2 regions of the Vagococcus sp. JNUCC 83 genome follow, and region 1 is predicted to be linked to the other one. Evidence: riboswitches for the same ligand, from Rfam matches in the RefSeq annotation. Region 1 holds a riboswitch; the other holds the start of a gene.

Evidence for each region. A riboswitch is a leader RNA that binds a small molecule or an ion and turns the genes downstream of it on or off. The one in region 1 is predicted to bind lysine.
Region 2: linked by a shared signal. The riboswitch ahead of JNUCC83_RS10775 (ABC transporter permease subunit) and the one ahead of JNUCC83_RS11730 (aspartate kinase) in region 1 are both predicted to bind lysine.

What each region holds. Positions count from the first base shown of each region.
Region 1 covers NZ_CM132204.1:2,380,492-2,390,114, forward strand. The annotation lists gene JNUCC83_RS11720 (hypothetical protein) at 1-650, shown strand, start outside; gene JNUCC83_RS11725 (hypothetical protein) at 724-1,353, opposite strand; lysine riboswitch at 1,588-1,769, shown strand; gene JNUCC83_RS11730 (aspartate kinase) at 1,842-3,044, shown strand; gene dapA (4-hydroxy-tetrahydrodipicolinate synthase) at 3,065-3,943, shown strand; gene dapB (4-hydroxy-tetrahydrodipicolinate reductase) at 3,947-4,666, shown strand; gene dapD (2,3,4,5-tetrahydropyridine-2,6-dicarboxylate N-acetyltransferase) at 4,682-5,401, shown strand; gene JNUCC83_RS11750 (M20 metallopeptidase family protein) at 5,425-6,570, shown strand; gene alr (alanine racemase) at 6,567-7,634, shown strand; gene lysA (diaminopimelate decarboxylase) at 7,631-8,893, shown strand; gene JNUCC83_RS11765 (aminotransferase class I/II-fold pyridoxal phosphate-dependent enzyme) at 8,895-9,623, shown strand, end outside.
Region 2 covers NZ_CM132204.1:2,199,244-2,208,866, reverse strand. The annotation lists gene JNUCC83_RS10825 (antibiotic biosynthesis monooxygenase family protein) at 298-588, shown strand; gene aac(6') (aminoglycoside 6'-N-acetyltransferase) at 646-1,086, opposite strand; gene JNUCC83_RS10815 (ASCH domain-containing protein) at 1,112-1,489, opposite strand; gene JNUCC83_RS10810 (hypothetical protein) at 1,486-1,656, opposite strand; gene JNUCC83_RS10805 (serine hydrolase domain-containing protein) at 1,839-2,924, opposite strand; gene JNUCC83_RS10800 (hypothetical protein) at 3,350-3,517, shown strand; gene JNUCC83_RS10795 (GNAT family N-acetyltransferase) at 3,555-3,962, opposite strand; gene JNUCC83_RS10790 (chorismate mutase) at 4,143-4,403, opposite strand; gene JNUCC83_RS10785 (NAD-dependent protein deacylase) at 4,434-5,108, opposite strand; gene JNUCC83_RS10780 (EamA family transporter) at 5,153-6,061, opposite strand; lysine riboswitch at 6,211-6,386, shown strand; gene JNUCC83_RS10775 (ABC transporter permease subunit) at 6,475-8,064, shown strand; gene JNUCC83_RS10770 (amino acid ABC transporter ATP-binding protein) at 8,064-8,801, shown strand; gene JNUCC83_RS10765 (YxeA family protein) at 8,846-9,229, opposite strand; gene JNUCC83_RS10760 (linear amide C-N hydrolase) at 9,470-9,623, shown strand, end outside.

The sequences.
Region 1 (9,623 bases):
CTAGTGATACACAATCAGTGAGTGATGTGACAACTGCTGAAACTATTGAACCAACAGAAACAACAAATGATAGTCAGTCAGAAGGTATGTTAGTAACAAAATCAGATGTATCATTATTGATTACAGATATGGTGAATCAAGGCAAGTTATCACAATTTCAATACGAAGACTTAATGAGACGATTAGAAAAAGCAACCAAACCAGAGGAAGTTTCAATGGTTTATTCAGATGCACTGGATTTAGCCAAACTAAACAAGCAGTTGTATCAATCTAGCTTTGATGAAAAAGTATACAATACAAAATATCAGTTAGAATTATTAGTGAAGTCTGGCAGAATGACACAAAATCAAGCAGATGAATTTATTGCGAAGATTGATAATAGCAAAACCATTGAAGAACTTGATAATATTTGGGCTGAAATTGAGACAATGATTAATCAACCAACCAGTACAACAACAGATAGTACAGAAGAAACGAGTGCAACAACAAGTTCTAAAACAAAAGAACATACCAACCAAGTAACAACATCTAGTGATAAAAAATCGTCATCTCTTCCTAAAACAGGAGAACAACAATTAGGCGTAGGTTTACCATTAATTACTGTGGGGTCCATTTTACTTGTGATGGTACTTATTAAAAGAAAATCATAACAAAATAATAGCTTAGATAGGTAGACACATATGTCAACTTATCTAAGCTATTATTATTTTTTTATGGATTACTTTATTCAGAGAAAGTTATAGAAAGTGTGGCATTAGGGTCGATACTATTTAATAGTTGTTGATAATAGTCCGTAGCCTCTTCTTCCAGCCATTCTCTATTCTTATCGATGTATTTGACTAATGTTTCATCACTCATAGCTTTATTTGCAAGCTCATGCGTGTTGATATCTTCAGTGATAAAACTTAGAAATTCTCCTTTATTATTAACGACTTCAAAATTAGGGTTACTGATACCAACGACAATAAATTCAGGAATGCTCACGTGGTAGGTATTTTCTTTTTTAGCCTCTTTTTTGATGTCTACTAGACCTCCATCAAATCCTAGTTTAGCTTCAAAACTTCCTTTGACATAAGCTGTTTTTTCACTAAATGGAACCTCCATTCCTAAGAATGTTTTGACTTGGCTTTTATCGTAAATGTCCGTGACACTTAATCCTAGTATGGCAACTTGGTTTCGCTTTGTCATGGCGGTAACAACTTGTGTTTCATTTGTTTTAGCTTTTGTGTTCCATAGATGACCGTTTCCTGAGAACATCCCAAACACCCATGTGCCTAAAAATAGCAACACCAGACATATAACTACCCAAAAATGAACCTTTAATTTAAATAATCGGCGAATAATTGGATCCACACCCCTTCTACTCTTATTATACTATAAATTAATGATGTTGTTAGAAAAATGCTTAAAAAAGATATACGACAAATCTAAAAATTTACGTCAACTTTAAGGAGTCACAAATTTTTAAATTTATCGTACCACTCATTCATTAAAAAGCAAATTCTCATTTTTTTATTATTAATTCGTTTTTTTATACTTGTCATGTGTGAATACATTTGCTATAATCATAAACAATAATTAAATAAGTATTAGAGATGAGGCGCGTTGATCATTAGTAGGTAAAGTTTTGGAATCTGCAAATAACTTTATTGAAAGGGTGATATGCCGAAATACCTGTGTTATTGCAGTAGCATAGGTGTTGGATTTATAGTTAATAGCTATAAGTCTGTCATTATTTTAAGAAGAAATAATGGGGTGCATCGCTTGTAGATAGTTAAGACAAGTTCATGCCCGTGAACTTGTCTTTTTTATTTTTTCGATGCCGATTAGGAGGAAAATAAATGACAAAACGAAGTGTCATTAAATTTGGTGGAACGTCGGTCGGAGATTTTACAAAAATTAAAAATATAGCAACTTACTTAGCTCATCGAGTGAAACAGGGTGAAGAGCTAGTAGTTGTCGTATCTGCTATGGGAAAGACAACTGACGACTTGTTAAAAAATGTTGATTTACTGTCAAAAGAGCCTGACCAACATGATTTGGCGATGCTTTTAACAACAGGAGAACAGCAGACGATTTCTTATTTAGCGATTGCTTTAAAAGAGCAAGGGATAAAAGCTAAGGCAATGACAGGATTCCAAGCAGGAATAAAAACACAAGGGCATTACATGAAAAGTAAGATATTAGAAGTGGATAATGAGGCTTTTGAGAAAGCGTTCCGTTCAAATAACGTAGTAGTTGTTGCTGGTTTTCAGGGAATGAATGAAGAAGGAGAATTGACGACACTGGGACGTGGGGGAAGCGATACAACGGCTGTTGCCATCGCGTCATCTCTTAGTACACCGTGCGAAATATATACTGATGTGGCAGGCGTGTATGGCACTGACCCGCGCCTATACCCAGCCAAACGTTTAGATGTTGTTAGTTTTGAGGAAATGATGGAGATGAGCGCATTAGGTGCTGGTGTATTAGAAACAAGAAGTGTTGAAATAGCAAAAAATTATAATGTATCAATCTATCTAGGACAAACATTATCAGACGAAAGAGGGACTTGGATTATGCCGCAAAAAGATATTTTAGAAAAAAAAGCTGTGACAGGAGTCGCACTAGACAAAGACATGCATTACGTGACCTTTAGCTATCCAGAAAATGATGCAACGGTATTAAAAGAGTTATTCCATTTATTAGAAAAAGAGGAAATTAATATCGATATGATTTCGCAAATTGTTAATGAAGATGGGTTACAACTATCTTTTACAATGAAGGATACAGATACGATCGAGTTAAAACATATTTTCGACACGTTGCATCAAGAATTTAACCAACTAAATTATGTAGTCAAAGCTGATTATGTAAAGGTCTCTGTGATTGGTTCGGGTATGCGAGATATGTCCGGGGTCGCTAGTAAGGTATTTATGACATTACTTGAAAATGATATTCCATTTTATCAAGTAACAACGTCAGAAATTAGTATTTCATATGTTGTTGATAAGGCAAATGGTGTATTGGCTGTTGAAAAACTATGTGACGCATTTGGATTGTAATCTAAAGGGGGATAACTAAAATGACATCATTATTTAAAGGGACAGGCGTCGCAATCACGACACCATTTACTAACAATGAAGTGGATTATGATACATTTGAGCGTCATGTTGAATTTCTAATCAGTAACGGTGTTCAAGCACTCTTTGTTAACGGAACAACAGGTGAAGGGTCAACGTTGACAGAGGATGAACGATTAAATTTAATTCGTTTAGCACTAAAAGTATCTAATGGGCGAGTGCCAATAATCGCTAACACGGGAACAAATGATACGAGAGTGTCGCTTGAACATTCGTTACAAGCCAAAGAAGCTGGGGCAGATGCTATTATGCTAATCACGCCTTATTACAATAAAACAAGTCAACGAGGATTAATCAAACACTTTACTTTAATTGCAGATGCAGTAGGCTTACCAGTTGTCTTGTACAATGTACCGTCTAGAACGAATATGACGATTGAGCCAGAAACACTTGTTGAATTAGCTAACAATCCTCATATCATTGGGTTAAAAGATGCGACGGGTGATATGGATTACTTAGAGACATGTCGAACTTTATTGCCAGATGATTTTTCCTTTTATAGTGGCAATGATGATGCGATTCTACCGTTTTTTGCTCGTGGTGGGGATGGTGTGATTTCTGTTTTGGCCAACGCAACTCCAAGAGAATTTCAAGATATTTATACACAATATCAAACAAATCCAGAAGAAGCGACAGCACTATTTGAGGCTTTATTACCACTTATTAATAGTTTGAGTGTGGATGTGAATCCGATGCCGATAAAAGCATTGTTGAATCATATCGGGTATGCGGACGATGAATTACGGTTGCCATTAGTAGAATTAGAAGAAGAAGCTCGTCAACCAATCATTAAAACATACCATCAATTTAAAGGAGAGTAAGTTATGGATATTATATTAGTTGGATACGGTGCAATGAATCAGCGAGTGGCACATTTAGCAAAAGAACGCGGACATAACATAGTCGGTATTGTCACACCAGTTGATGAGGACTATCCTTATCCGACATTTCAAGTTACCGATGACTTACCAAAAGCCGATGTCATAATTGATTTTTCTCATCCTAACATGACATTACCGATGATAAAAAAAGATACAGGCGTACCGTTAGTTATTGCGACAACGGGTCAAAAAGAAGACATTATTAATGCATTAGAAAAAGTGTCTAGTACAACACCTGTTTTTTTTAGTGCCAACATGAGTTACGGTGTCCATGTGTTGACAGAAATTATTAAGTACAGTGTGCCACTACTTGAAAATTTTGATATCGAATTAACCGAAAAACATCACCGTAAAAAAGTGGATGCTCCAAGTGGTACATTAGTAAAATTATTCGATGCTATTAAAGAAATTAAGCAAGACTCATACCCGGTTTATGATCGACATGAGAGACATATACCAAGAGATGACGATGAAATTGGTATTAATGTGGTTCGTGGTGGAACGATTGTTGGTGAGCATGAAGTATTATTTGCCGGTGAAGAAGAAACGATTCAAATCATTCACCGCGCACAAAGTAAAGATATATTTGCTAATGGTAGTTTAGATGTGGCAGAAAAATTAATTGAGAAAAAGCCAGGATTTTATACATTTGATAACTTATAGAAAGAAGGGGTATTTTTGGAATTACAATCAGCACAAGAGATTATTCAATATATTAGTGACAGTAAAAAACAAACACCAGTTAAAATTTACGCAAATGGAGACTTTAAGGGAGTCGAATTTCCTGAAAGTTTTAAAGTGTTTGGCTGTAAATGCTCCAAAACAATTTTTGCCGACTATACTGAATGGTCAGCATTTTATGAAGCCAATCAATCACTTTTTAAAGAAGTTGAGATTGAATATGACAGACGCAACTCAGCGATTCCTCTTATTGATCAGACAAAATTAAATGCACGAATTGAACCAGGTTCATTTATCCGCGAACATGCGGTGATTAAAGATGGTGCAGTCGTGATGATGGGTGCCACAATTAATATTGGTGCAGTTGTTGGTGAGGGAACAATGATTGATATGAATGCAACACTTGGTGGACGTGCTACAACGGGTAAAAATGTTCACGTTGGTGCCGGTGCAGTGTTAGCAGGTGTCATTGAGCCACCTAGTGCCCAACCAGTTGTTATAGAAGATGATGTGTTAATCGGAGCGAACGCGGTTATTTTAGAAGGTGTTCGAGTTGGAAAAGGGGCAGTGGTCGCAGCAGGGTCTATCGTGACAGAAGATGTCCCAGCCGGAAGTGTGGTTGCTGGAGTCCCAGCTAAAGTGATTAAACAAGTGAGTGATGTGAATGAGTCAAAAATCGAAATTGTTCAAGCATTAAGAAAGTTAAATGAAGAGTAAATAAGCAGACTGGAGATGATTGTGTGCTAGAGGATTATTTAATAAAAACACGTCGTTGGTTGCATCAACACCCTGAATTAAGTCTAGAAGAGTATGAAACAACCGCGTTTATTAAAAGAGAATTGGACTTGTTAGGGGTAGAATATGATACTCCACTTGATACTGGTGTGGTGGCTTATATCAAAGGCAGCAGTGATAAAAGTATTGCTTTTCGAGCAGATATTGATGCGTTGCCTATTCATGAAGAAAATGAAGTCGCTTATCGTTCACAAGTGGATAATGTCATGCATGCATGTGGACATGATGGGCATATCACGATGTTATTAGGATTTGTGAAACAGGTAAAAGAAATGTCTGAGGTGACACCATTACAATCCAGTGTTTATTTTATTTTTCAGCCAGCTGAGGAAACGTATGGTGGGGCAAATATTTTATTAACTAATTATCAGTTTGAAATCACGCCATCGTTTGTTTTTGGATTACATATGATGCCAGATGAAAGGGAAGGCGTTATTGTTTCCAAACCAGGTCCGATTACAGCTAGTGCGACAGAATATCGTTTTTTTATCAAAGGATTATCAGCGCATGTCGCCAATAAAGAACAGGGACATTCGGCAGGTGAAGCATTATTAGTGATTTTAAATCAACTCTCTCAGTTACAACACTACCATCTAGCAGGGTTACATCAAAATATTGTGCATATTGGATCATTTAAGTCGGGTGAAGCAATCAATACTGTTCCCTCAAATGCTTATTTAGAAGGAACGATTAGAACTTATAGTCAAGAAGATTTGGAAACAGTAAAGAATCAAATGGCAAAAATTAAAGAAGCCAGCGAACTTTTGACGGGTTGCTCGGTTGATTTAGTGTTTGCCGAAGGGTATCCTTCAACCATTAATGACAAGACAGCATACAACTTAATGAAAGAATCTAGTAAGGAAACAAACTTATCTTGGATAGAAAAAGAGGAACCTTATTTATTTGGTGAAGATTTTTCATTCTATCAACAATTAGCGCCGTCCTCTTTTGCTTTTTTAGGATGTCGTAATGAAGAAAAAGGCTATGTAACAGGGTTGCATACCTCAACGCTTAATTTTGATGAGAGAGTCTTAGCCAATGGCATTGCATTATATGAAGCGATATTAAAACGATTTGAGGAAACCATATGACAGCTACATGGACGGTGAATAAACGCGTATTTAAAGACAACATCAAACAAGTAACGAAAGAGACACCTGTCATGGCTGTCGTAAAGAATAACGCGTATAACTTTGGATTGGATTTTGCTATTCCAACCTTTTTAGAATCAGGAATAAACACGTTTAGTACCACATCTCTTCATGAAGCGATTCGTGTACGAGAATTAGCACCTCAGGCAACTATTTTTCTTATGAATCCAACCATTGAATTTGATAAATTAAGAGAACATAATATTCAAATGACATTGCCGTCGCTTGCCTTTTATCGTCAATACAAAGAACAATTAGCTGGTATCAACGTACATTTAGAATACGAAAATTTGTTACATCGCTCTGGATTTAAGACATTTGAAGAGATGGTTCAAGTAATCGCTGAAAATACCGACACAAAACAAGAAGAACAACTGATAATTACAGGGATATGGACACACTTTGGTTATGCGGATGAATTTGATGTTAATGAGTATGACATTGAAAAAAAAGCATGGCTAACAGGATTAAATAAATTAATGACATTACATGATTTCACTTACATCCATGCTCAAAATAGTGCGAGTTTTATGCGAGACGATTTATTTAATCAGCACACCCATGCGAGATTAGGAATCGTGCTTTATGGGTGTCGTCCGTATTCTAGTTTACCTAAAACAGCCGTCAAACAATCAGTGACACTAAGCGCTAGTGTTATCCAATGTCGTAAACTAAAAACAGGGGAGTCAGCTGGCTATAGTTTTGCGTATACAGCGGAAAAACCAACAAGAATTGCTGTGGTGGATATTGGATATGGGGATGGTGTGTTGCGTACGCGTAGTCACTATGACTGCTTAATTAATGGCAAACGATACCCAATAAAAGCTCTTATGATGAGTCATCTATTGGTAGAAATCGATGATAAAGTAAACGCACAAGACGTGGTGATTTTATATGGTGAAGATATCCGAGTGGACGAGTATACCTTTAAAGGGGTTGGCGCTAATTCGGAACAACTCAGTGCATTAAATCACTGTTCTTTAGAGAGGAAGATAATGGAATGACATTAACTTATATAGACAACGAACTAACATTACATGGTCATAAACTAACAGATATCGCACAAGAGTACGGGACACCACTTTTTGTTTATGACGAGGTAATGATTCGTCATCAATGCCGTAGATTTCATAAAGCACTCCAAAAATCTGGTCTAGATTATACGATATCTTACGCGTCAAAAGCTTTTTCTGCGATTCAATTATTTAATTTGATGGCGGAAGAAAACATGGGACTTGATGTGGTGAGCGAGGGGGAATTATACACAGCACTTCAATCGACTGTCTCACCAGATACTATCCATTTTCATGGTAATAATAAGACTGATAGAGAAATTTTATTTGCAATTGACTCAGGTGTGGAGTATTTTGTGATAGATAGCTTATCAGAAATTGAGCGATTAAATACGTTGGCGACCAAAAAAGTAAAAGCTGTGCTTCGTGTTAACCCAGGAGTTGAGGCTCACACACATGAGTTTATTCAAACAGGTCAAGAAGATAGTAAGTTTGGTCTAAGCATCCAAAAAGGGTTGGCACTTGAAGGTGTTAGAAAAATAGAACAAGCGGAAAATATTGAATTTATGGGGGTTCACTTTCATATAGGCTCTCAGATTTTTGAATCCACAGGGACCGTCGCTACAATTAAACAAGTCGTGAGATGGCTATCAGAAAATCATATAGAAGCTAGTGTACTAAATATCGGCGGAGGATTTAGTATCAAGTACACAGATGCAGACGTGAGTTATCCAATCGAAGAAGGAATTGAAATAATCACCGATACACTGAAGAAGACATGTGAGGATTATGATTATTTGGTGCCAGCTATTTCGTTAGAACCAGGTCGTTCGATTGTTGGTGAGGCGGGTGTTACTCTTTATGAAGTTGGGACAGTCAAAGAGATTCCAGACACAAACTATTATGTGTCGATAGATGGAGGAATGAGTGATCATATTAGAACTGCCCTTTACGGAGCAACATATGATTTGTTGTTAGCAAATCGCGAGGAACCACATGATAAGATGATGACGATCGCAGGTAAACTATGTGAGTCTGGAGATATTATTCGACGAGATATCAAGTTGCCATCAAGTATTCACCGCGGAGACTTACTTGTGGTATTATCAACAGGGGCTTATCATTACAGTATGAGTTCTAACTACAATCAAATGTTAAAACCGGCTGTGGTATTTGTGACGCCAGAAGCTGTTCGATTAGTAGTAAAGCGTCAAACATTAGACCATCTTATCGCACAAAATGTAAGGTGAAATGAAAGAAGAGAAAGAAATGGAAGAAACAAAATTTAACGCAAAAGCAATTAATTTAGAAGTACCAGGGACTAGAAAATTTTCAAATCAGGTGAAAGAATATGATGATGGTGTCGATTTAACACTGGGACAATCTGGTTTTGCAACTCCTGAGTATATTAGAAACGCGATGATTGAGGCAATCAATCAAAATAAATTACGTTACACACACAATCGAGGTCTAATTGAGCTAAGAGAAGCTATCTCAGCTTATAATAAAAAACGATTTGGTGTGTCGTATGATGCCGAGACAGAAATTATTGTGACAAATGGTGGTTCTGAGGCGATAGATAGTGTATTACGCACGATTCTTGAAGAAGGTGATGAGGTGATTATTCCTTGCCCAACTTATTTAGCTTATGAGCCTATCGCGAAACTTCAAGGAGCAAAAACTGTACTGATTGATACAACGACGACAAATTTTGTTTTGACAAAAGAAGCTCTAAAACAATCAATCACGCCAAAAACTAAGGCGATTATTTTTAATTATCCAACCAATCCAACAGGAATGATTCCATCATTAGAACAGATGAAAGAATTAGTGGATGTGTTAAAAGAGACTGATTTATTTATTTTAACCGATGAAATATATTCAGATAATGTGTATGACGGTGAATTCCATTCATTTATGGAGTTTCCAGAAATCAGAGAGCAGTTATTTGTCATTAATGGCTTGTCTAAATCACATGCT
Region 2 (9,623 bases), 180 kb from region 1:
AGTGGGTATATACGAGAACAATTTCCCGTTCATGGTAAACGCAATGTAGCTCTACACTAGTTACATATTGTAAAAAATCTGTTCCTTTTATAGGTTCTTCAGGTGTTGATATAATAAAATTTACAATTCATTTACCTACTTATTCAATTAAGGTAATCAATATTGAACTCAAATTTATTTTTCCATGCATGTTCTTCTCTCTAACATTTTTTCATTATTATACTATATAATATACCTAACTAAAAAATTAACGTTGTAATTTGGTCTTATGTCATAATTTAAAAAGGAGGATTTTTTATGAGTTTTACGGTTAACATCTTGTATTCTGGACAAAATGGAAATGCTAGGCGTTTTGCTGAAGATATGGTTAATGAGGGCATTGTCGAAAAAATTAGAAAACAACCTGGAAATGAAAGATATGAGTATTATTTCCCTATGGATGATGAAGAGTCTGTTCTATTGATTGATAGATGGTCTAATCAAGAAGCATTAGATAGACATCATAAATCGGATATGATGAAACAAATTGCTCAATTACGAGAAAAGTATCATTTAAAAATGTCTGTAGAAAAATTTGCAGATTTATAATTATCATTTGACTAAGAGAAACCATACAAAATACTGTTATACTTTGTATGGTTTCTCTTAGTTTAAATACTTTTTGTAGCATATAATCCTGTTAACTTCTGTAAAGCCACTTGCTTGATGAAATTGATAGCTTTCAAGGTTGTTTAAGTCTGAATCACTCGCAAATTCATAACACCCTTTCTCTTTTATCCATGCTTCACACACGAGTAGTAATTGTTTAGCTAGCCCTTGCTTTCGAAACTGCTCTTCTACAAAGATACCTTCTAGATAACCAACAGGACTAGAGCGTGTTCCCTCTACATAATCATATCTTAATTGACAGTGAGCAAACCCAACTATTTTGGCTTTTATGTAAATTAGAAAAATAACCGCATTATCTTTATTAATTATTTCTTGGTACTCTTTTTCCAGTTCTTTTCTAGAATGACTTTCCCACAGTAAACTTGTTATATCAATCACATCTTTTATGTTATGGTGTGTCGCTTGAATAATTTTCAATTATAAGAACCTCCATCTGTATGATTTATAAGATTATTTTTTCAAAATATACACATTCTAACAACGTCTCTCTTGTTAATTTTTTGTCATATTTTTCTAATAAAAATGAGTAGTAACGTGTATGAATATCTAGCCAATTATGAAATGTTCCATCTCCTTCAGCTTTTGCAAATTCACCAGTCACTTTGCCAAATTTTACTACCTCAACAGATACCACTCGAACTGTACAAAGGTGTTTATCTAATCCGTTATTTATTTCCCATATATCATCTATACGAGTTAGTTCCCTTTCTGTTTTTAGTTCAAATAAAGAAGACGTTGCTGTTTTTTCTCCTATTAAAACAAGCGCTGCTAACTCATTTTGTTCCTCTATCGTCCCACCAAATTTTACTTTACTTTTCATCCTTTCATCCATTTTCGATACCTGGTATATCGATCAATAGTCATTTCAACAATTAAACTTGCATTTTCTAGAACAATCGAGATAACTACATAAAACAGAGAAACTACCCCAATAATTGAGGTAGAATTTGTTATTAATTGAATCACACTGCTTGTTCTTTTTTCCACTACTTTTTCCTCCTTCTCATGAGCGATAATCTTAACCTCTTTCTGTTTAAGAATCGTTAAATAAAATGATAACTAAAAAAGGAATCCTAACGATTAATGCCACATACATAATAATGGGATTATTTTTAAACAAAGTTGCAAAAAATCACTAACCTTCAATCATGAAGATTAGTGATTTTTTTCTATTCATCAAACGCTCTTTGATAAATATCTGATGCTAAATCTGATAAACTGTCAATTTCACTTCCATTACTAATCAATATAACCATTTTGTCACCAGAGTTATCTAGTAAGACTGAAGATTTATAATTTCCTAGACTACCATTCGTTTGTAATAATTCTTCATTCCCCCAGAAAGAGGCACTATAATCAGGGTCGCTTTGTACTAATTCAGTAAATTGTTCTTTAGTTATTAGCGTTCCATTAGTTAAACCCTCTATAAAATCAACTAAATCTGTCGCCGTCATCAATACATTTCCTGCACCGATTAAGCTAGAATAAAGAGGTTTTGAATTCATGAAATCATCTGTTCCAATGGTGTAGTCTCCAAGTAAAATAGAACTATTGTATGCTTGAGCAACTTTATCATCTGCTACATTATCCCAAAAGAATGTCTGAGATAATTTTAATGGCATAATGATTTCTTTTGTAAATAGCTCTTCATAACTTTCATTATAGACTGTTGATAAAATACCTGCTAGTAGCGAATAATTAGCATTAGTATAATTAAACGTCGCCTCTCCCGTACTTTCAAGATTGTCTAAGACATAATCAATCTGTTCTTGTTGAGTGGTTAAGACTTTATCCGGAGCTGTTTCATCCATTAAAATACCCGATGTTTGATCTAATAATTCCCGAATAGTAATCTCATCACTATATGCTATATCTGGGTAAAAATCTGATAAAACAGTATCATATTTTAAATGCCCATCCGACACAGATTTTGCTACCAAAACTGCTGTCATCATCTTTTGTAGCGAAGCAACTGGAAACAATGTATCTAGCGTGTTAGAGGTCCCAGCTTCATAGTTGCTATAACCATAAGCAGAAGATGATAAAACTTTTCCATTTTCAACCACCATAGCCACGCCATTATAATTTTCATCGGAAAAGTAGTTATCTAAACTAACTGATAGCTCTTCCTTATCTCCAGCTGCCAATACTTCATCTTTTGTTACATAATGTCTAAAATAATAATTTAAACCTAAAAGTATGACGGATGCTGCAAGCACTGTTAGCGATATTCTTTTTATTATGTTTTTTTTCACTAGTACTAACCTCCTTTATAACAATAACTGTTCCTTACATTGCTACATTATAAATACCTATCCTTAAACTAACCTTAATTTTATGAAAACTCTCGTATTTTTTTATGCTAATTTAGCACATAATTAGTCTAGTGTCATTTCATTAACTCGTGACAAAAATGATTCAATGAACAAACAACTTATCATGCATCATTTTTCCAAAGAGCTGATGCAGAAGAAAAGCTTATCTATTTTAATAATAGCACGTATTTTTATTTTTTTTCTATAGATAAGTCTTACGAATCTTGTTAAAAAATATGTATAATTTGACTAGTACTAGTCATACAACCTTTACCCTAACTACTCAAATCGTATGTTGACAAAAAAATAGTCAAAAAATATAATAGTCAATATAATAAAACGTGCATTAAAAAAGGGAGGATGACATGAAAACAATCATTAATTATGTCATTATCGGACTGATTATAGGTTGGTTCATCTATATATTTTATGACTTATATACAAAATTCCATCAGAATATCTTTTTAGGTCTTGGGCAATTAACTTTTTTAATTATTTTATCGTTAATTATCATATATAAAAAGAAAAAATAAGTCTATTTGCTTAAACAAACAGACTTAAATGAATCAATTAATATTCTTTATAAAAAGCAACTGCTCTTCCTTTATCACAAGATACAAAACCAAAACTTTCATAAAACCCTCTTACATTTGGCGCATCCTCTGTTAGAAGCACTTTTTGTCTTACCTTTTGATATTTTTCCAATACGCCATTCATTAATGTTGTTCCAATTTTTTGGTTCTGAAAATCAGGGTGCACTAAGATATCTTGTATATATAAAATCGTGTACCCATCACCAATGACTCTGATTAAGCCAACTAATTGGTCTTTATACCAAGCGCTTGCCACATAAAGGGAGTGAGCCATTGCTTTTTCCAAGCATGTTAAATCTTGCGTATAAGCTACCCATCCAACACTACCATACAATGATTTTAGCTGTTCTTGTGCTATATGACTATCATTTTTATATTCTATCATCTTCTGACCTCCTAATTTATTTTTCTAATTAAGAGTCTAACTTCAAACGATTATTCATTAGGGAATCCCCTCTCAGATGTTTTGTTTATTATATTATATCATGAAAGTAAAAAACAGGACTATCTCTTTAAATAAATCTCTAATAAAAAAACCCTCCAGATCATTTCTGAAGGATTACCTTTATTGTTTACTGTTCTGATAGTCTTTTGAAACCATCATCATTTGATTAAATGTTTCAACAATGGCATCAGCATAATCACTATTTGACACCATGCCACGGATTTTTTCTAACACCATCTCTTCTCTTGTTGTATCAAAAATAGGAAGATGGTTTTCTTTTTTTATCTGGGCAATATTTGACACACAATCATATCTTTCTTCTAACAGTGAAACGATTTGCTCATCGATTTCATCAATACGTTGTCGATCCCTACTTAACATTCTATCTCCTCACTTTGTATAAAAGTTAGATTACATGTTAGAAAAAAATTTTTCTCCTTTTTCCTGCACTAAAAGATGTGGAACTGTTAAAGAAATCGGCTCATTGTTAACGACAATCACCTGACTATTAGGTTTACGGTAATTAATTAATCCACTAAACGGGTATACTTGGAAAGTTGTTCCAACAATACACACCACATCAGCTTTAGATAGCCATGAAATAGACGTTTCAATATTAGATTCAGACAGTCTTTCTTCGTACAACACCACATTTGGACGAATAATTCCACCACACTCTTTATGGTACATACTTTGCATATAATCTGAAACAGAAACTGATTGACCACATTTTTGACAATAACAATCATACAAACTTCCATGAAATGACACCACATTTGGACTACCTGCTTTGATGTGTAAATCATCGATGTTTTGTGTCACAATCCCTATTTGTTTCGTTTGGCTCATTTCTGCCATTTTTTTATGAATCACATTAGGTTTTGCGTTTGGATGGTATAATTGTTTGACAAATTGATAAAAAACATCCGGCTCGCGTTTTAAACAAGTATGACTTAGCAAATACTCAGGATTATCAACTCCATGATATACCCCTGTCATAGAACGATAATCTGGAATCTCCGATGCTGTTGATACACCGGCACCTGTCATAAACACAATGTTTTCCGCCTGATTTAATATCTTCATTGCTTGCTCTTCCACATCAATCACTCCCTATTTATATTATGACATTATTCGTCAAAAAAACCTAATACAACTACAGAAATAATAATAGCAAATATCATAATGTACTGTTTTTTTGTCAATTTTTCTTTTAAAAATATACGTGACCACAAGACTGAAACAATACTATACGAAGCAATCATTGGTGCGACAACAATGGAATGACTTGCAATCGCTCCAATATAGAAAAATTGTCCAAATGTCTCAAATAAGGCGGCTAAATCTTTATATTTTTCATGAAAAATATTAATTTTCTCACCCTTAACACCTCTTAAATAAGCCCACATTAATAATCCGACAATCAAAAAAGTAAATTCATAACTCATATTGGCTTGGTTTTCAGGTAAAATTTTGGCATAATCCAAGTAATAACCATCCAAAAATGTTCCTAACCCATCAATGACACAATACAGGATAGGAAAAATAATTGCCAAAGCACTTTTTCGGTATTTATTATCAACTTTACTCCCTGATAACTCTAATTCATGATCTGCTTCTTGCTTTTCATAGACAGATAACATAAAAATAGCCACTGAAATCACTGCAACAGCAATAAACTGAATCCACACCATCTTTGCGCCTAAAACAAGAAACATCAACAACGCCGATACTGCCCCAGATGAATTACTAATGGGAGAAGACACACTCAACTCTATATAGCGTAGCCCTACATAACCGATTGCCATCGACAAAATATACATTGAGGATACCGGTAGATAAATCAATAAATTTTTCCATTCAAAACTCACACCCAAGTACAAATAATAATAGAAAAATGCATGTAACCCCATCACTAAACCAACTATAACGACTGTTTTCTGTGCGCTATATTTATCCTTTTCATTGTTTCCTAATTTATAAAACAAATCAGCTGTTCCCCACGCAAAAACAGCTACCAACGCTGATATAAACCACATACTTTTCTAGCTCCCTTAATTTTGATTCGTACTTGTTTAAAAATAACTAATTGAGGTGACTTGGTCAATTAAAATTTTGGAAAAACTCATGACTTTTTGAAAAAGGTATGATATAGTATTAGACATATTGAGAAAAAATAACTGAATATTATAAATCTAGAGGTTGCAATCTATCAATAACATTAGTCGAGTAGAGGAATACATTGACACTAATGCATAGGGATGATTGCCGAAATATGGTGTAGTTCCTCACTCTACCATGTTGGGTCTATAGTGAATAACTATAGGACTGTCTTAGTTCATACTAAGATGCGCTATGATTAGATAACATACTGTTAATCTGAATTCATCCAAAGCAACCTCTATTTATGAGGTTGCTTTTTTATTATTTAAAATACAAAAGGAGAATTATTATGCAAACACAAAATCGTTCTACCCATCATGTTATTATTGCACTTTTATTTCTATTGATTAGTTTCATCATGCTTACACCAAAAGTAGAGGCAAATGATGATAAATTTGTCGTAGGTATGGAAGCTGGGTACCCACCTTTTAACTGGACACAACAAAATGATGCAAATGGTGCTGTTAAAATACAAGGCGGAAGTGAATATGCCAATGGCTACGATGTCATGATTGCCAAACGAGTGGCTGAAGGATTAGGAAAAGAACTGGTCATTTATAAAACAGCTTGGGACGGTTTAGCACCTGCTTTAACTTCTGGAAAAGTTGATGCGATTATTGCTGGGATGTCTCCCACTGAAGAACGAAAAAAAACCATCGACTTTACCAATGACTATTATCACTCAAACTTAGTGTTAGTTGTTGCAAAAGATGGAAAATACGCTAACGCAAAAAGTTTAAAAGATTTTGAGGGGGCAAAAGTCACTGCCCAATTAAATACATTCCATTATTCTGTAATTGATCAAATAGAAGGTGTCTCAAAACAAACGGCCATGGATGATTTTTCTGCCATGCGTGTAGCACTTCAATCAGGAAAAATTGATGCGTATGTCTCAGAAAAACCTGAAGGAATCACCGCCCAAAAAGTAAATCCTAATTTTAAAATGATTGATTTTGAAGATGGACAAGGATTTAAAACGAATCGAGATGATACATCTGTTTCTATCGGTGTAAAAAAAGGCAGTCAAGATATTGCTAAAATCAACGATATTTTAGCGGGAATCAATCAAACTGAACGTGACAATTTTATGGATATTGCCATTAGCGAACAACCTGATTCTCAATCGAATGAAAATTGGATTGTAAAAATCGTCAAAGAAAACTGGCAAATGTTTCTAAAAGGAGCTGGAGTCACACTTCTAATCTCTTTAGTTGGAACGATTGTTGGAACATTTATCGGATTAGGTATTGGATTATTCAGAACTATTCCAACACCTAAAAGCATGGTAAATAGAGTCTTATTTAAACTATTAAACACACTATTTTCTATCTATATCGAAATATTTAGAGGAACTCCTATGATTGTACAAGCAATGGTTATCTATTACGGATCATCTCAAGCATTTGGCATTGATATGAACCCATTAGCCGCTGCCTTATTCATCGTCTCAATCAACACGGGGGCTTATATGACGGAAATCGTGCGTGGTGGTATATTCTCCGTTGATAAAGGACAATTTGAAGCAGCTTCAGCTATTGGAATGACTCATGGACAAACCATGGTGAATGTGGTCATCCCCCAAGTCTTTAGAAACATTTTACCCGCAATGGGAAATGAGTTTGTTATTAATATCAAAGATACCTCTGTATTAAACGTCATTGCTGTAACCGAGTTATTCTTCCAAGCAAAAACCGTTGCTGGAAGTAACTTTAGATTCTTTGATACCTTCTTTGTTGTTTGTGTTATTTACTTTGTGATGACCTTTACTGTCACTCGTATTTTACGATTTGTTGAACGAAAAATGGATGGTTCAGGAGAATACGCACCGTATGCTAATCAAATGCAAACAGCTATTTTAGAAAGAAAGGATAAAAAATAATGTCAGAATTAATTGAAATTAAACATCTACAAAAACAATATGGAAATCACGAAGTACTAAAAGATATAAACGTATCTGTAAAAGCTGGCGAGGTTGTCACTATCATTGGCCCATCTGGTTCTGGAAAATCAACGTTGCTTCGCTGTATTAATCTACTAGAAGAACCGACTGGTGGTGAAATTTTATTTAAAGGTGAAAATATTCTCTCACCTGGTTATAACTTACCAAAATACCGAGCTCATGTTGGAATGGTATTCCAACAATTCAACTTATTTGAAAACCACGATGTGCTAAATAATTGTATCGTTGGACAAGTAAAAGTATTAAAACGTTCAAGAGAAGAAGCAGAGCGCATTGCAATCGAAAACTTAGATAAAGTAGGAATGAAAGAGTTTGCTCATGCAAAACCTAGCCAGCTGTCTGGTGGACAAAAGCAACGTGTGGCAATTGCTCGAGCTATTTCAATGGATCCAGAAGTCATGCTTTTTGATGAGCCGACTTCAGCGCTTGATCCAGAAATGGTGGGAGAAGTATTAAAAATTATGCGCGAGTTGACAGGTACTGGTCTAACAATGATTATTGTGACACATGAAATGGCTTTTGCAGAAGAAGTATCAGATCGAGTCATTTTCATGGACCAAGGATTTGTTGCTGAAGAGGGATCACCGGAAAAAATATTCCAACACCCAGAGCAAATACGAACGAAAGAATTTTTACAACGTATTTTAGAAGGATAATAAAAACATGCTAGATTGATTATTTAAGTCAATCTAGCATGTTTTTATCTGTCTAATTTTTCTAACACATTTTTAGGAATATCACTTTTTGACACATCATTTGGCCCGCTCACAATACGTTTAGAGCTGAGGGATACTTTTATATATGAACCAGGCTTCAATGGGGTCACATTATCGCCACTTAGTTCATAATCCATTCTTTGTACACTGCCATCTTCTTTGACAAAGTTAAAATCATATTTATAAGTTTTACTTCCTGGAATCAATTTTCCTGTGTCATCTTTGGTATCTTCAAGAGTTGGTACTTCTTCGGACACTTTAGCATACGCCGTTTCGCCTTTATAAGTTTCTGTATAATAGACATAACCTTTGTAACCAAAAATAACAACTAATATAAGAACCACAGCTAAAATTACTTTTTTTATCATCTAATCCACTCCCTATTAATCAATCTAAAATAATATATAAATAAAGATTCATACATAGATAATAACATGAATTTTTGAATAAAATAACCAAAACACCTTTATATAGGCTAACAAAACTGTAAGTTTAAAGACAATTAGATTATTATTATTTCTTTAAATGAACATAAAATAAGAGATATCATTTGTATTATTTAAACAAAAGATTTATCATAAATTAATTATAAAAGGAGGGTTTTAAAAATGTGTACAAATATCAAATTAACTGCTAAAAATAATGATATCTTCTTCGGTCGCACAATGGACTTAGATATTTCAATGTTCGGTGAAGATCCTGGGCTGGATTTAGATATTACCCTAGCTACTGTTCCAAAAAATATCAATATAGCTAGTCAAG